3 regions of the Cytobacillus kochii genome follow, and region 2 is predicted to be linked to each of the others. Evidence: riboswitches for the same ligand, from Rfam matches in the RefSeq annotation. Region 2 holds a riboswitch; each other region holds the start of a gene.
The links. A riboswitch is a leader RNA that binds a small molecule or an ion and turns the genes downstream of it on or off. The one in region 2 is predicted to bind S-adenosylmethionine.
Positions count from the first base shown of each region.

Region 1: linked by a shared signal. The riboswitch ahead of LG276_RS06650 (methionine ABC transporter ATP-binding protein) and the one ahead of LG276_RS11870 (phosphoadenylyl-sulfate reductase) in region 2 are both predicted to bind S-adenosylmethionine.
Region 3: linked by a shared signal. The riboswitch ahead of LG276_RS08190 (LLM class flavin-dependent oxidoreductase) and the one ahead of LG276_RS11870 (phosphoadenylyl-sulfate reductase) in region 2 are both predicted to bind S-adenosylmethionine.

Region 1 is NZ_CP085254.1:1,226,818-1,231,107, forward strand. Features, by position in the region: gene LG276_RS06645 (CotH kinase family protein) at 1-1,151, shown strand, start outside; SAM riboswitch class I at 1,244-1,350, shown strand; gene LG276_RS06650 (methionine ABC transporter ATP-binding protein) at 1,434-2,447, shown strand; gene LG276_RS06655 (methionine ABC transporter permease) at 2,437-3,102, shown strand; gene LG276_RS06660 (acyl-CoA dehydrogenase family protein) at 3,214-4,290, shown strand, end outside.
Region 2 is NZ_CP085254.1:2,283,529-2,287,818, forward strand. Features, by position in the region: gene cysC (adenylyl-sulfate kinase) at 1-465, opposite strand, end outside; gene sat (sulfate adenylyltransferase) at 480-1,625, opposite strand; gene LG276_RS11870 (phosphoadenylyl-sulfate reductase) at 1,641-2,360, opposite strand; SAM riboswitch class I at 2,525-2,629, opposite strand; gene LG276_RS11875 (hydroxymethylglutaryl-CoA lyase) at 3,068-4,006, opposite strand; gene LG276_RS11880 (CaiB/BaiF CoA-transferase family protein) at 4,019-4,290, opposite strand, start outside.
Region 3 is NZ_CP085254.1:1,535,243-1,539,532, reverse strand. Features, by position in the region: gene LG276_RS08195 (MetQ/NlpA family ABC transporter substrate-binding protein) at 1-504, opposite strand, end outside; gene LG276_RS08190 (LLM class flavin-dependent oxidoreductase) at 522-1,919, opposite strand; SAM riboswitch class I at 2,079-2,191, opposite strand; gene LG276_RS08185 (fatty acid--CoA ligase family protein) at 2,254-3,813, opposite strand; gene LG276_RS08180 (lipoate--protein ligase) at 4,024-4,290, opposite strand, start outside.

The DNA.
Region 1 (4,290 bases), 1.1 Mb from region 2:
CATTGTACAAGCCAGATGGTACAAATAGTGACTTGAAATGGGTAAGTGATGATATTGATGATTACTCAGGTTTAAACTTGAAATCAGAGGAGCAAGATGAACAAGCGTTAATAGATATGTTAGATAGTATCAATAATGGTGGCGATTTAGAAGAAACCTTAGATGTGGATCAAGTATTACGATATTTTGCAGTAAATACGGCTGTTGTTAGCATGGATAGTTACCAAGGACAAATGAAGCATAACTATTATTTATATGAAAATGATGGTAAGTTCTCAGTTATTCCGTGGGACTATAATATGGCATTTGGTGGCTTTGGAGTTGGTATGGCATTTGGTGGACAAATGAATGGAGATTTCTCAGCTGCTGAAGAAAACCAAGGTGAAGACAAACAAGACCAAGCACCACAAGGCGGAATGGACAACTTCACCGGTGGCATCGGAAATAGTGATTTATTGAGTGAAGATACGATTAATTTCAGTATATCTGAACCTATAGCTGGTACTACCTTAGAAGAAAGACCGTTACTTAATGCACTATTATCTAATGAAGAATATAAAAAACAATATGAAGCGTATCTTAAACAGATAGCCGAAGATTATATGACAAAAGAGTCTTACCAAAATACAACTACACAAATTAGTGCATTGATTCTTCCTTATGTCGAACAGGATCTTACCAAGTTTTATACAACAGAAGCATTTCTCGAAGCGGTGCAGGGTGATGAGAGTTTACCAGCATTTGCTGAGGCGAGATCAGAATCGATACTTGCTCAGCTCTCAGGTGAATTAGAAGTAGAATCACAAGCTTCTGAAGTTAATAACATGTTCCCTGGCCGAGCTGGTGGTGATGACCAGGAAGGTCAAGAAGGAGGAGAAGGATTTCAACCGCCAAATGGAAATAAAGGAAACGCTGATGGTGAAATGCCTGAACGTCCGCAAAGCAACGGAGATTTTCCGCAGGGAGGAAATTTTGAGCCACCTGAAGGGTTTGAAGGTATGCCTGGTGGTGAGGGACATGGACAAGGACAAGGACAGCAACCTAGTACAGTAAAGTTCAAAACGTCAGCAATCATCTTGTATGTGGGCCTAATCACAGCTTTATTAGGAACAACTTTTTTTATCTTCCTGTTTAAACGAAGAGGAAGATAAGTAAATGCATAAATAATCAAAATACTATTGACAATTAATTCAATACCCGATAAAATTTCCTTTATCAAAGCAACACAATAAATTGAATATGATTCTTATCGAGAGAGACTGAGGGACCAGGCCCGAAGATGTCCGGCAACCTCCTTTTAAAGGGAAGGTGCTAAATCCTGCAGAATGATTTCATTCTGAAAGATAAGGTTTAATAACAATCATTTGTTGAGCCTCTTTCAAAGTGAAAGAGGCTCATTTTATGTTGTAGAGGATTTAGGGAGGGTGAGGTAAATGATTGAAGTCAATCATTTAGTGAAAATTTATAAAAGCAAAAAGAAGCAAGTAATAGGCGTTGACAATGTATCTCTTTCTATTAAAGAAGGGGAAATATACGGGATTATTGGCTATAGTGGAGCAGGGAAAAGTTCTTTATTACGCTGTCTAAATTTATTGGAGAGACCGACATCTGGTGAAGTGAAAATTGATGGCGTTGATTTAACGACTTTAACAAGTAAAGAATTAAGAAAAGCAAGGCAGAAGATAGGTATGATTTTTCAGCATTTTTATTTAGCGAGTTCGAAGACAGTGTATGAGAATATTGCCTTTGCTTTAAAAGCGGCAGGTAAAAGTCCGAAAGAAATAGATATCAGGGTGAAAGAACTATTAGAATTAGTGGGTTTAGCAGATAAAATTCATCAGTATCCCACGCAATTAAGTGGTGGTCAGAAGCAAAGGGTAGGAATAGCCAGAGCACTTGCTAATGATCCAAAGGTTTTACTTTGCGATGAAGCCACTTCAGCCCTAGACCCTAAAACAACAAAATCAATCCTGAACTTATTAAAATCAATTAATAAAAAGCTGGGATTAACCATCGTACTTATCACTCATGAGATGGAAGTAGTCAAAGAGATTTGTCATAGGTTAGCTGTTATGCAAGATGGAAAGGTCATAGAAGAGGGACCGGTGTATGATATATTTGCGAATCCAATTGAACCACTTACAAGAGATTTTATTCAGAGTATTCTTCAATTTGACTTACCACAACAATTGATTGAAAACAGGAAGGGAACAATCATTAAAATCCAATTTAAAGGTGCAATAGCAGAAGAATCTGTTGTTTCTGAACTGTTCCAAACATTCAAAGTAAAAGGAAATATTCTTCACGGCAAGATTGAATATATTCAAGAAGTACCTCTTGGTATTTTTATTATGGAGTTAACTGGTGAAATACCTGAAATAGAAAGAGCTATACAATATATTCAAGATAGAACACAGAATTTGGAGGTAGTTGAACATGTTGCTTGAGTCCATTCAGGCGTTACTTCCTGAACTAAATACAGCTGTATTACAAACGATTTATATGGTCGCCATTTCTTTAGTTGCGGCACTTATACTAGGTCTTCCACTAGGTATCTTATTATTCGTTACAGACGAAGGGCTGTTCTTAAAGAATAGATTTGTAAATGCCGTTACTGGTTGGATTGTCAATTTGATCCGCTCTATTCCTTATATTATTTTGTTAGTAGCTCTATTGCCGTTAACAAAATTAATTGCAGGTTCAACTATTGGTCCTACAGCGGCTTCTGTTTCATTATCTGTAGCAGCGATTCCATTTTTTGCAAGATTGGTTGAAACATCCTTAAGAGAAATAGATAAAGGAGTCATTGAATCTGCAGTAGCAGTAGGCGCTTCCCCTTGGATGATAATTAAGGAAATCCTTGTCCCAGAAGCGAAACCTGGAATTGTTCAAGGTTTAACGATTACGACTATTAGTTTAATCGGCTATTCGGCAATGGCAGGTATTATTGGCGGCGGGGGTATTGGTGATTTAGCGATACGTTTCGGTTACTATCGCTATGATAATGTCATTATGATTACGACAGTCATTGTCCTCGTTGTATTGGTGCAAATTATTCAAATTGGTGGGGATAAATTAACTAAATATGTAGATAAGAGATAATAAATTCAAATAATAGATATAGTAAAGGGGAATGGAGCCTTTACTATATTTATTTATCCTAATGAATGAGTATTAAAGAGAAGATGGAAACAGACGGGGAGGAAGGATTCTATGAGCACGATAACAGCTTCATCTAAGGAAGCGTATTTAGCTGAACAACTCGCTCGACCATTTATTAAGACGGCTCAACAAGAAGAATTATTTCATAAAGCTACGATATTAGCAGAAGGATTTAGTAAGAGGGCGCAAAAGATTGATGAAAATGCAGAGTTCCCTTTTGAGAATTTTGAAGAATTAAAACAATCAAATTATTTAAGTTTGACGATTCCGAAAGAATATGGTGGTAAAGAGATTTCCTTATATGAATATTTCTTAATACAAGAAAGGATTGCCCAAGGTGATGCATCTACGGCTTTATGTATTGGTTGGCACTTAGGTGTTATCTATGATTTAAGGGTTAAGCGGAAATGGAAGGAAGAACAGTTTGCCAAGTTATGCGAAACGGTTATCAAAGATAATAAATTGATTAACCGCTGTGCAACAGAGGCAGCAACCGGCAGTCCAACCCGTGGTGGACTACCAGCGACTACTGCGGTGAAAAAAGGAACACAATGGATCTTGAATGGAAGAAAATCTTTTGCTTCGATGGCACCAGGCTTAGATTTTTCTCTTATTACAGCAACGATAGAAGCTTCAGGAGAAATTGGTATATTCCTTGTACCGCATGAGAACCCTGGTTTAAAAGTGGAATCAAATTGGAATATGCTAGGGATGCGGGGCACACGTAGTGACGATCTAGTGTTAGAGAATGTAATTGTAGAAGAAACAGCATTAGTCGAAATAGAAGGTGTTCATTTTTATGCGATTCCTAATGCATGGTTACTACATTCAGCTGCTTGCTTTATTGGCGTTGCTATTGCAGCTCGGAACTATGCCATTATTTTTGCTTCTGAATATCAACCTAATAGCCTGCCTGGTCCAATTAGTGAAGTACCAGAAGTGCAACGTAAAATTGGGGAAATGGAACTCGAGCTACTAAAAGCGCGAACAGCACTCTATTCTATAGCGGATCGCTGGGATAATGAACCGAATAAACGAGGAGAATTAGGAGCTGAACTTGGAGCCATCAAACACCTTGTCTCTAACAGTGCTAATAAAGTGGTCGATTGGGCAATGAGAATAGTTGGT
Region 2 (4,290 bases):
TTTTATTTCACCTCTACGCGCTTTCTCGTATAATTTCTTCGGGTCTCTTTTCTCACATTCTGCCAACGGGCAGTCAATAAATATTTCAAAAAATTCATTGGAGGCAAACTGCTCACGCACACAATCACGGTCAGCTGCGAATGGTGAGATGAATGCCGTAACAACAATTGTTCCACTATCAACAAACAGTTTAGCTACTTCCCCAATACGGCGGATATTTTCTGTCCGGTCTTTTTCAGTAAAGCCTAAGTCTGCATTTAGACCATGTCTGACGTTATCACCATCAAGGACATATTCCTTCATACCTTCTTCAAACAATTTGGCTGATAAAGCATTTGCCAAAGTTGATTTTCCAGAACCAGATAACCCAGTAAACCATAATGTACAACTACCATGTTGCTGCTTTAAGCGACGTTCCTCTTTGGAAATGAGCGTATCGTGCCAAGTAAGATTACGGCTCCCCATATAAATCATCCTTTCTAGACGCTTGCATCACTCTTTAAGCCATTAATCAATACATCAATCACTTCTTTACGGCTGAATGTGGAAGGTGGCTGTTCACCCTTGCTTAATAGTTCTCGTACTTTTGTGCCAGATAATATCACTCGATCTTCTTGTTCATGTGGACATGTTTTATTTGAAACCATCCCTTCACAGCGGTGGCAGTAAAAGCTATGTTCAAAAAATAATGGGGTAATTCCAAGTTCTTCTTTAGTAAATTGTTGGAAAATATATTGGGCATCGTATGTACCGTAATAATTCCCAACACCGGCATGATCTCTGCCGACGATAAAATGTGTACAGCCGAAATTTTTTCTGGCTATGGCGTGAAACACTGCTTCTCTAGGGCCTGCGTATCTCATCGCTGCCGGGTAAACACCCAAATGGACACGTTCGCGAGGAAAATATTCTTTTAGTAAGATGCGATAACTTTCTAAACGGATATCAGCTGGGATATCATCTGCTTTTGTTTCACCTACTAATGGATTTACAAATAAGCCATCGACCGTCTCAAGCGCAGCTTTTTGAATATACTCATGCGCTCGGTGAATCGGATTACGCGTTTGGAAACCAACAATTGTTTCCCACCCCTTTTCTGCAAACAAAGCTCTTGTATCTTTTGGCTCTAACCAGACATCTGCAAATTCTTTCTTTTCCGTTTTTCTAATGAGGATGATTTCTCCAGCTACATAAATATTGCCTCTTTCAAAAAGTCGTTTGACCCCTGGATGGGCTTTATCTTTTGTACGATAGACCGATTGTGCTTCTGTTTCTAAATCAGGTTCGAACCACTCAGAAACAGTAATTACACCATAGGTAGTATTTTCTAAAACCAAACGGTATTGCTCCCCTTTTTGAAGTTGGGCAGCAATCGTAACATCAACAGGTAATGTGATGGGGATGGACCATATTGTCCCATCGCTTAATCTCATTTCATGAACGACAGATTCATAATCTTCTTTTCCTAGAAAGCCTATTAATGGACTAAATAATCCAACGGCTATTAGCTCTAAATCACTTAGTGCAACTTTGTCAATCTCTATCGACTTTGACACTTTAGAAATATCAAATTCTGGCTCAAATCTTTGAATTAATGTTCCTCCATGTGGGCTAGGTATGCTCATCTGTTTACTCCTTTTTTATGAATTAGTATGCAAGCCGCATTCTGTTTTCGTTAAGCCTTGCCAGCGGCCAGCACGGGAATCATCACCGCCACTAGCTGGTTGTGTACAGGGAAAACAACCAATGCTCGGATAAGTTGCATCATGTAAGCTGTTATAAGGCAACTGCTTTTCTTTGATATAATCCCACACATCATCTATACGCCAATGAATAAGTGGGCAAATTTTGATATTAGTGAATTTCTCATCACGATTTAAGAAATTCGTCTGTTTTCTTTCAGGTGATTGCTCGCGCCTAAGTCCAGATATCCAAGCTTTTTTTTCTTGCATTGCTTCTTGTAAAGGCAACACTTTACGTAATTGGCAACATTGATTCGGGTCGCTTTTCCATAATGCTGACCCATATTGTGTGGCTTGTTCATCCAATGTAAGCTTAGGTTTTTTCATCTCAATTTGAAGCGTAGGAAAACGTGATTTTATTTCCTCGATTACTTGGTATGTTTCAGGAAAGTGTAAATCGGTATCAAGAAAAACAATTCTGGCATCACTTTTTATTTGTGCGATGAGGTCAATTAGAACAATAGCTTCAGCACCGAAACTAGAAGCGTACACAATTTCCTCTTCGTCATATGTGCCATAAGCCCACTCTAGAACCTGTTTGGCTCCTTTCGTTGATTGATCAATAGCGAAGGTAGCAGAAATGTCTTTCCAGTTTTTATAAGAGAGCGGTTGATTCATTTAATCCCCCTTTTCCAATAAAAAAAGACGGCATTTCCTCCGTAAAAGGAAATGTCCGCCTTTAGTTGTCTAATCAGCGAATCTTATTATTTTTTTATTCATCACCTTCTTAAATAAAAAACACCTTTTCAAAAAGAAAAGGTGTAGGATGGAAAAATTTTGACACCTTATCTTTCAAAATGAATCAACATTTTGCTGGAATTAGCACCTTGCACTAAGCAGGTTGCCGGGTTTCATCGGGCCAGTCCCTCCACCTCTCTGGATAAGAAAATATTGGATAAGATAAATCCTAACATACTATCAATAAAAGTCAAGACAAAAATCTAATTTTTATGATTTATCAGAATTATTTAACTGAAACTGATGAATATACATAAAGTTGAGAAAAAGTTTATTTTTTCTGAGAGCGTGTCCCAAATATCCTCATAAAAGAAATAACGTTTTATAAAGGGTGTAACTGCCTAAAGATTAGTTAACATATAGTAAAAAAGATGGTACGAGCTTCTATTTTGATGGTCTCAATTGTTCTTTGATACTAAATCGAAAAACAATCATATTAGGAGAATTATATACTGCATTTACAACTAAAAGATTTCCTCCACAAGCTGCCCTAGAAATATTAAATACATAATACTTCTCACTTAGCTAAAAGTAAACTTTCAACCTACCTTCATTCTCTTAAAGTAGGATTAATAAGAATAAAAGCTTTATCCCAACTTTTCTTGTGTTTTTGGAGCCAGATGTAAGTCAGAACATTTACCAGCCTTCAAAATAAAACTATCCGAATATTCAGTATATTTAATTTCTAATTTTTTTCCTAGCTTAATGACTTTATCCAAATCTACACCCGTTGAAATACCCATCTCTTCAAAACCATGAATAAGGTCTTCAGAGGAGATATTTCCAGTGGCGTTTGGTGCATAAGGGCAGCCACCTAGTCCAGCAATCGAGCTATCAAAATCCCGAACACCCATTTCATAGCCTGCTACGGCATTGGCAAAAGCCATCCCTCTCGTATTATGCAAATGTAAGGAGAAGGATAATTCTGGGAATTTATTAGTGAGATGACCAATAATGCGCTTAACTTTTACTGGATTTGCCATCCCTGTTGTATCAGCTAACGATAACTGATATATTCCCATATCTATATATCTTTTGCAAATCTCTTCAATTCTCACCAAAGGTACATCTCCTTCGTAAGGACATCCAAATATGACAGAAATGCTGCCTGATACACCCATAGAAGCTTCTGCTGCGCGTTTTACTAGCGGTTCAAAACCTTTCATTGCATCGAACGTTTTGCTATTAGCGTTACTGATACTGTGGGAATCTGTTGCTGAAAGCATTAGTTTTACTTTATCTACTTCTGCTTCAATCGCTCTTTCTAATCCTTGTAAATTCGGGACAAGCGCACGTAGTTTTACCCCTTGCTTGCGCTTAATTTTTTGCAGTACTTCAGCAGCGTCCGACAGCTGAGGAATCGCTTTTGGGTGAACAAAAGATGTGACCTCAATTTGCTTGAAACCGCAGTTAATCATTGAATTAATCCATTCGACCTTTTCTTCTGTAGGAATGATTTCTGCCAGACTTTGAAAGCCATCACGGGGGCAAACTTCAGAAATAATGACCTCTTCTTTCAAATTCATGTTTTTCCCTCCTTAGATTACGTTATTTTCTCTTAGGATCTCAATTTCTTCATCATTATAATTAAGAATGCCAGAAAGGATTTCCTCATTGTTCTCTCCCAATTCTGGACCTACATTACGAACAGCCCCAGGTGTCTCAGAGAATTTAGGGATGATACCAGGCATTTTTATTTTTCCTAGACGAGGGTGGTCGACCTCTATGATATTTTGTCGTTCTTTATAGTGAGTGTCCTCGAATATATCTTTAATACTATATATTGGACTAATTGGGACCCCATAATCAT
Region 3 (4,290 bases), 750 kb from region 2:
ATTAACTGTTGCATTGACTGGGTTTATATCATCTTTCAATTCTATTAAACCAGCATCACGCGCAACTGTTAATCCTCTCGCTAAATTTGTAGGATCATTAGCAATGGCCATCGTGCTGCCATCTTTCACTTCTTCAAGGGAGTTGAATTTTTCTGAATATATACCAATTGGAGCTGTAGGAACAGAAATAATATCTACTAGATCCATCCCTTTTTCAGAGTTAAAATTCTCTAAGTACACTTTATGTTGAAATAAATTACCATCCAAATCTCCACTATCTAAAGCAATATTCGGTTGAACATAATCATTAAATTCCTTTACTTCTACTTTGTACCCTTTTTCCTCAAGTAGTGGTGCTACACCTTGCTCAAGCATATCACTATAAGGAACTGTCGCCCCTAATACCATCTCTTTCTTTTCTTCGCCGGATGAACCTGATGCCCCACATGCACTTAAAACAGTGCAACAAATCAGTACAAAAAATAGTAACCAAACTTTTCTCATACCCTTCACCTCTTATTTTAATTGTTTATTTTTTCGCCTTTACGAAATTTACTTCCTGGATGACCACTCGGTAAAAGAGGCGAGCCGTGAGTAAAAAGCTTTTCTCTTAACGTACCCTGTTTGTATTCCTTTTTATATAAACCACGTTCTTGTAGAATCGGAATAACAAGCTCAATAAAATCTTCCAAATCTGCTGGCGTTACTAAATGATTTAAATTAAAACCATCGACCCCAGAGGCTTCAAACTGATATTGAATTTGGTCTGCTACTTCTGATGGATTGCCGACAATTATGTTGTCTCTATCTAATCCTTCTAATTTTGAAATCGCTTCTTTAATCGATAGTTTTTTCTTCGCATCTTTCGTTAATGAAGCAGCTTTATAATGCCCATGCTCTGTAGCTTTAAATTCAAATGGGTTATCTAACTCATCCTTTGTAAATTCCGCAACATTATAACCGCTTGCGCCCCCAAACTGTGCTTTCGCTGCATCTGCACTCCATAATTGGTTGTATTCAGCAAATTTCTCTTCCGCTTCTTCAGTTGTCTTACCTACAATGACTGTTAGGAAAGTGAATATTTTAATATCTTCCGGGTTTCTGCCATATTCAGCCGCTTGTTTTCGAATATCCTCTGTATAATGTCTTACTCTTTCAGGAGTTGGCCCACCTACAAATACACATTCTGCATGTTTTGCTGCAAAAGCACGACCTTTAGGAGAAGTCCCTGCTTGATATAAAACAGGTGTTCTTTGTTGTGAAGGTTCTGTTAAATGCGGTCCTTCGACTTCAAAATATTCTCCCTTATGGTGAATTTCATGGATTTTCTTACGGTCGATTAATAGCCCTTGTTCTGTATCTTCTATCACCGCTCCATCTTCCCAGCTTGATTCCCACAGTTTATAAACGACATCCATATATTCATCGGCAATTTCATAACGCTTATCGTGTTTGATCATATCTTTGAAACCAAAATTTCTTGCTGCATTAGGAAGATAGGAAGTAACGATGTTCCATGCCACTCTTCCTTTTGTCAAATGATCTAATGTGGAAAATCGTCTTGCCTGCCCAAAAGGTGGCTCATATGTTGTACTCACCGTTAATGCAAATGACAGATGCTCTGTCACTGCAGCCATAGCAGGGATGACAAACGCCCCATCATTAACAGGAAACTGTAATCCATCATTAATTGAAGGTTCTTTGCTTTCTTTATACGTATCATAAACACCTAATACATCCGCAAAAAAGACAGCATCGAATTTTCCCTTCTCGAGTGTTTTGGCTAATTCCATCCAATAATTAATATCTTTATAGGCACGATGTCGTTTGGAATCTTTATGCTTCCATAGCCCATGAGAATTGTGCATTGCACTTGTCATTTCAAATGCATTCAATATCATTTGTTTTTTATAACTCATACTGCCATTACCTCCTCTAACGCTTCTACAAAAGAAGCATAATAATGTATTTATCAATTGTGCTAAGAATGTTTATCGCTTTTGGTGGTCCAATCAGCCATAAAAAAACCTCTTCCTAAAAAGGAAGAGGTAACGTACGCTCATAAATATTTCATTCTCTTCCTATCTTTCAAGCTAAAATACTAGCTTGCTGGAATTGGCACAGTACTTTCGATGCTAAGTCTGTTGCCGAGGCTTCGTAGGGCCAGTCCCTCCACCTCTCTAGATAGTGGTTATTTAATTGATATAGTAACTCTAAAATATTTAGAATCTTTTGTCAACATGTTTTTTTAACTTATGCTTCTTGATTTTCTAAGACCTTTTTCTTTAGAGCACGACGCAGTATCTTTCCTGTTGTATTCTTCGGCAATTCTTCTAAAAATTCTATAGAGGAAGGGATTTTGTATTTAGCTAACTTTTCTTTACAATAGGCCAATAAATGTGCCTCCGTTAAATTTTCAGTTTTAGGTACAATATAGGCTAAAACTTTTTCTCCTGTATTCTGATCAGGTACACCTAAAACAGCCGCTTCAACAATGTCAGGATGGTCATAAAAAACCTCTTCTACTTCCCTTGGATACACATTATAGCCGCCAACAATTATCATATCTTTCTTACGGTCAACAATGTAGAAGTATCCTTCTTCGTCCTTCTTAGCTAGGTCACCTGTATATAACCAACCTTCCTTTAAACAGGCAGCTGTTTCTTCAGGCATTTTGTAATATCCTTTCATAACGTTAGGGCCTTTCACAACAAGCTCCCCTACTTCACCTACAGCGACCTCTTCTCCCAATTCATTAACTACTTTATTTTCAACATGAATAATAGATGTGCCAATCGACCCCGGTTTCCGTGGACGATCTAGTGGGTTAAAGCATGTGACCGGAGAAGCTTCTGATAACCCATAGCCTTCAGAAATAACCACATTGAATTTTTTCTCGAAATTTTCTAACAATGCAACAGGTAGTGAAGCACCTCCAGAAATACATAATCTCATAGATTGGAAGACATCAGGGTTGCCTTCAGGATATTGATAAAGAAAATTATACATTGTAGGAACGCCGGCAAAAACAGTTGGCTTGTATTTTTCCGCTAAACGGAAAATTTCTTTCGGACTAAATTTAGGGTCTATTAAGATCGTTGCTCCACTTATAAGAGGTGCATTCAAAGCAACCGTTAAGCAAAACACGTGAAACATAGGTAAGGTTGTAATCACCGTGTCACGTTCATTAATTTGCAAATAGTCCGCGACATCACTCGCATTACTAAACAGGTTACGATGAGTTAACATGGCTCCTTTAGGTTTGCCTGTTGTTCCTGATGTATAGAGTATAATCGCGACATCATCGGGTGTCACATCTGCATCAGCAAATGTTACATCCCCATTGGAAACAAGCTCTGAAAACGATTTCAATTTAGGAAATACCGACTTATCTCCCAGAGCTGGAAGTCCACTTGTTTGACCGGTTTCGCAGACAATATAATGCTTAATATCGGTTAATAAATGATGCATTTTTTCTGCTAATGGTAATAATTGCTCAAGCATAATCACCGCTTTTACATCGCCATCTTTTAAAATATAGCCAATTTCTTCAGGCGTATAGATAGGGTTTATCGGTATTACCTTTGCCCCTAGCTTTAACGCACCATATAAACTAATAACAAAATGCGGCGAATTACCAAGTAGCAAGGCAATATGATCGCCTTCCTTTATACCTAATGACGAAAGTCCTGATGCAAACCTTGTTACTTGTTCATCGAGCTCAGCGTATGTACTTGCTTGATCCATAAAATAATACGCATTTTTTTCCCCATTTTCTAAGGCAATCTTGTGAAGCTGACTTGTTAAATTCAAGTTTCTCCCTCTTTTCTGAATGAATAGTCATTCATTTTTATAATATAAATTTTCTAAATTTATTATATTAAAAGAAATTTCAGGATTCAAGTAGTCTACTAAGATCTACACTATTTTTTTCTTTATTAATAAAATAAAAAAGCATAAAAGTTCTTCATCCTTAACGGTGAAAATACTTTCATGCCTTAGTATTCACAGACTGATACAGCTTTAATATACTAAATTCACAAAGTCTTCTATTGTGATATTACCGAAATAATGTTTTATATTTATACCAGCTAGCGCCTTTTCAATTTCACTTTTTTCGTAGCGGATGCCTTCTAATTTTTCTTCAATATCGGTTACATCTCCGACACCAAAGAAATCACCGTAAATTTTACATTCAGTAATTTGTCCTTTTGTTACATTCAGTCTAATGTCAATAGAACCTACTGGGAATCTCTTAGAATGCTCATAATCAAATTTTGGTGACTTGCC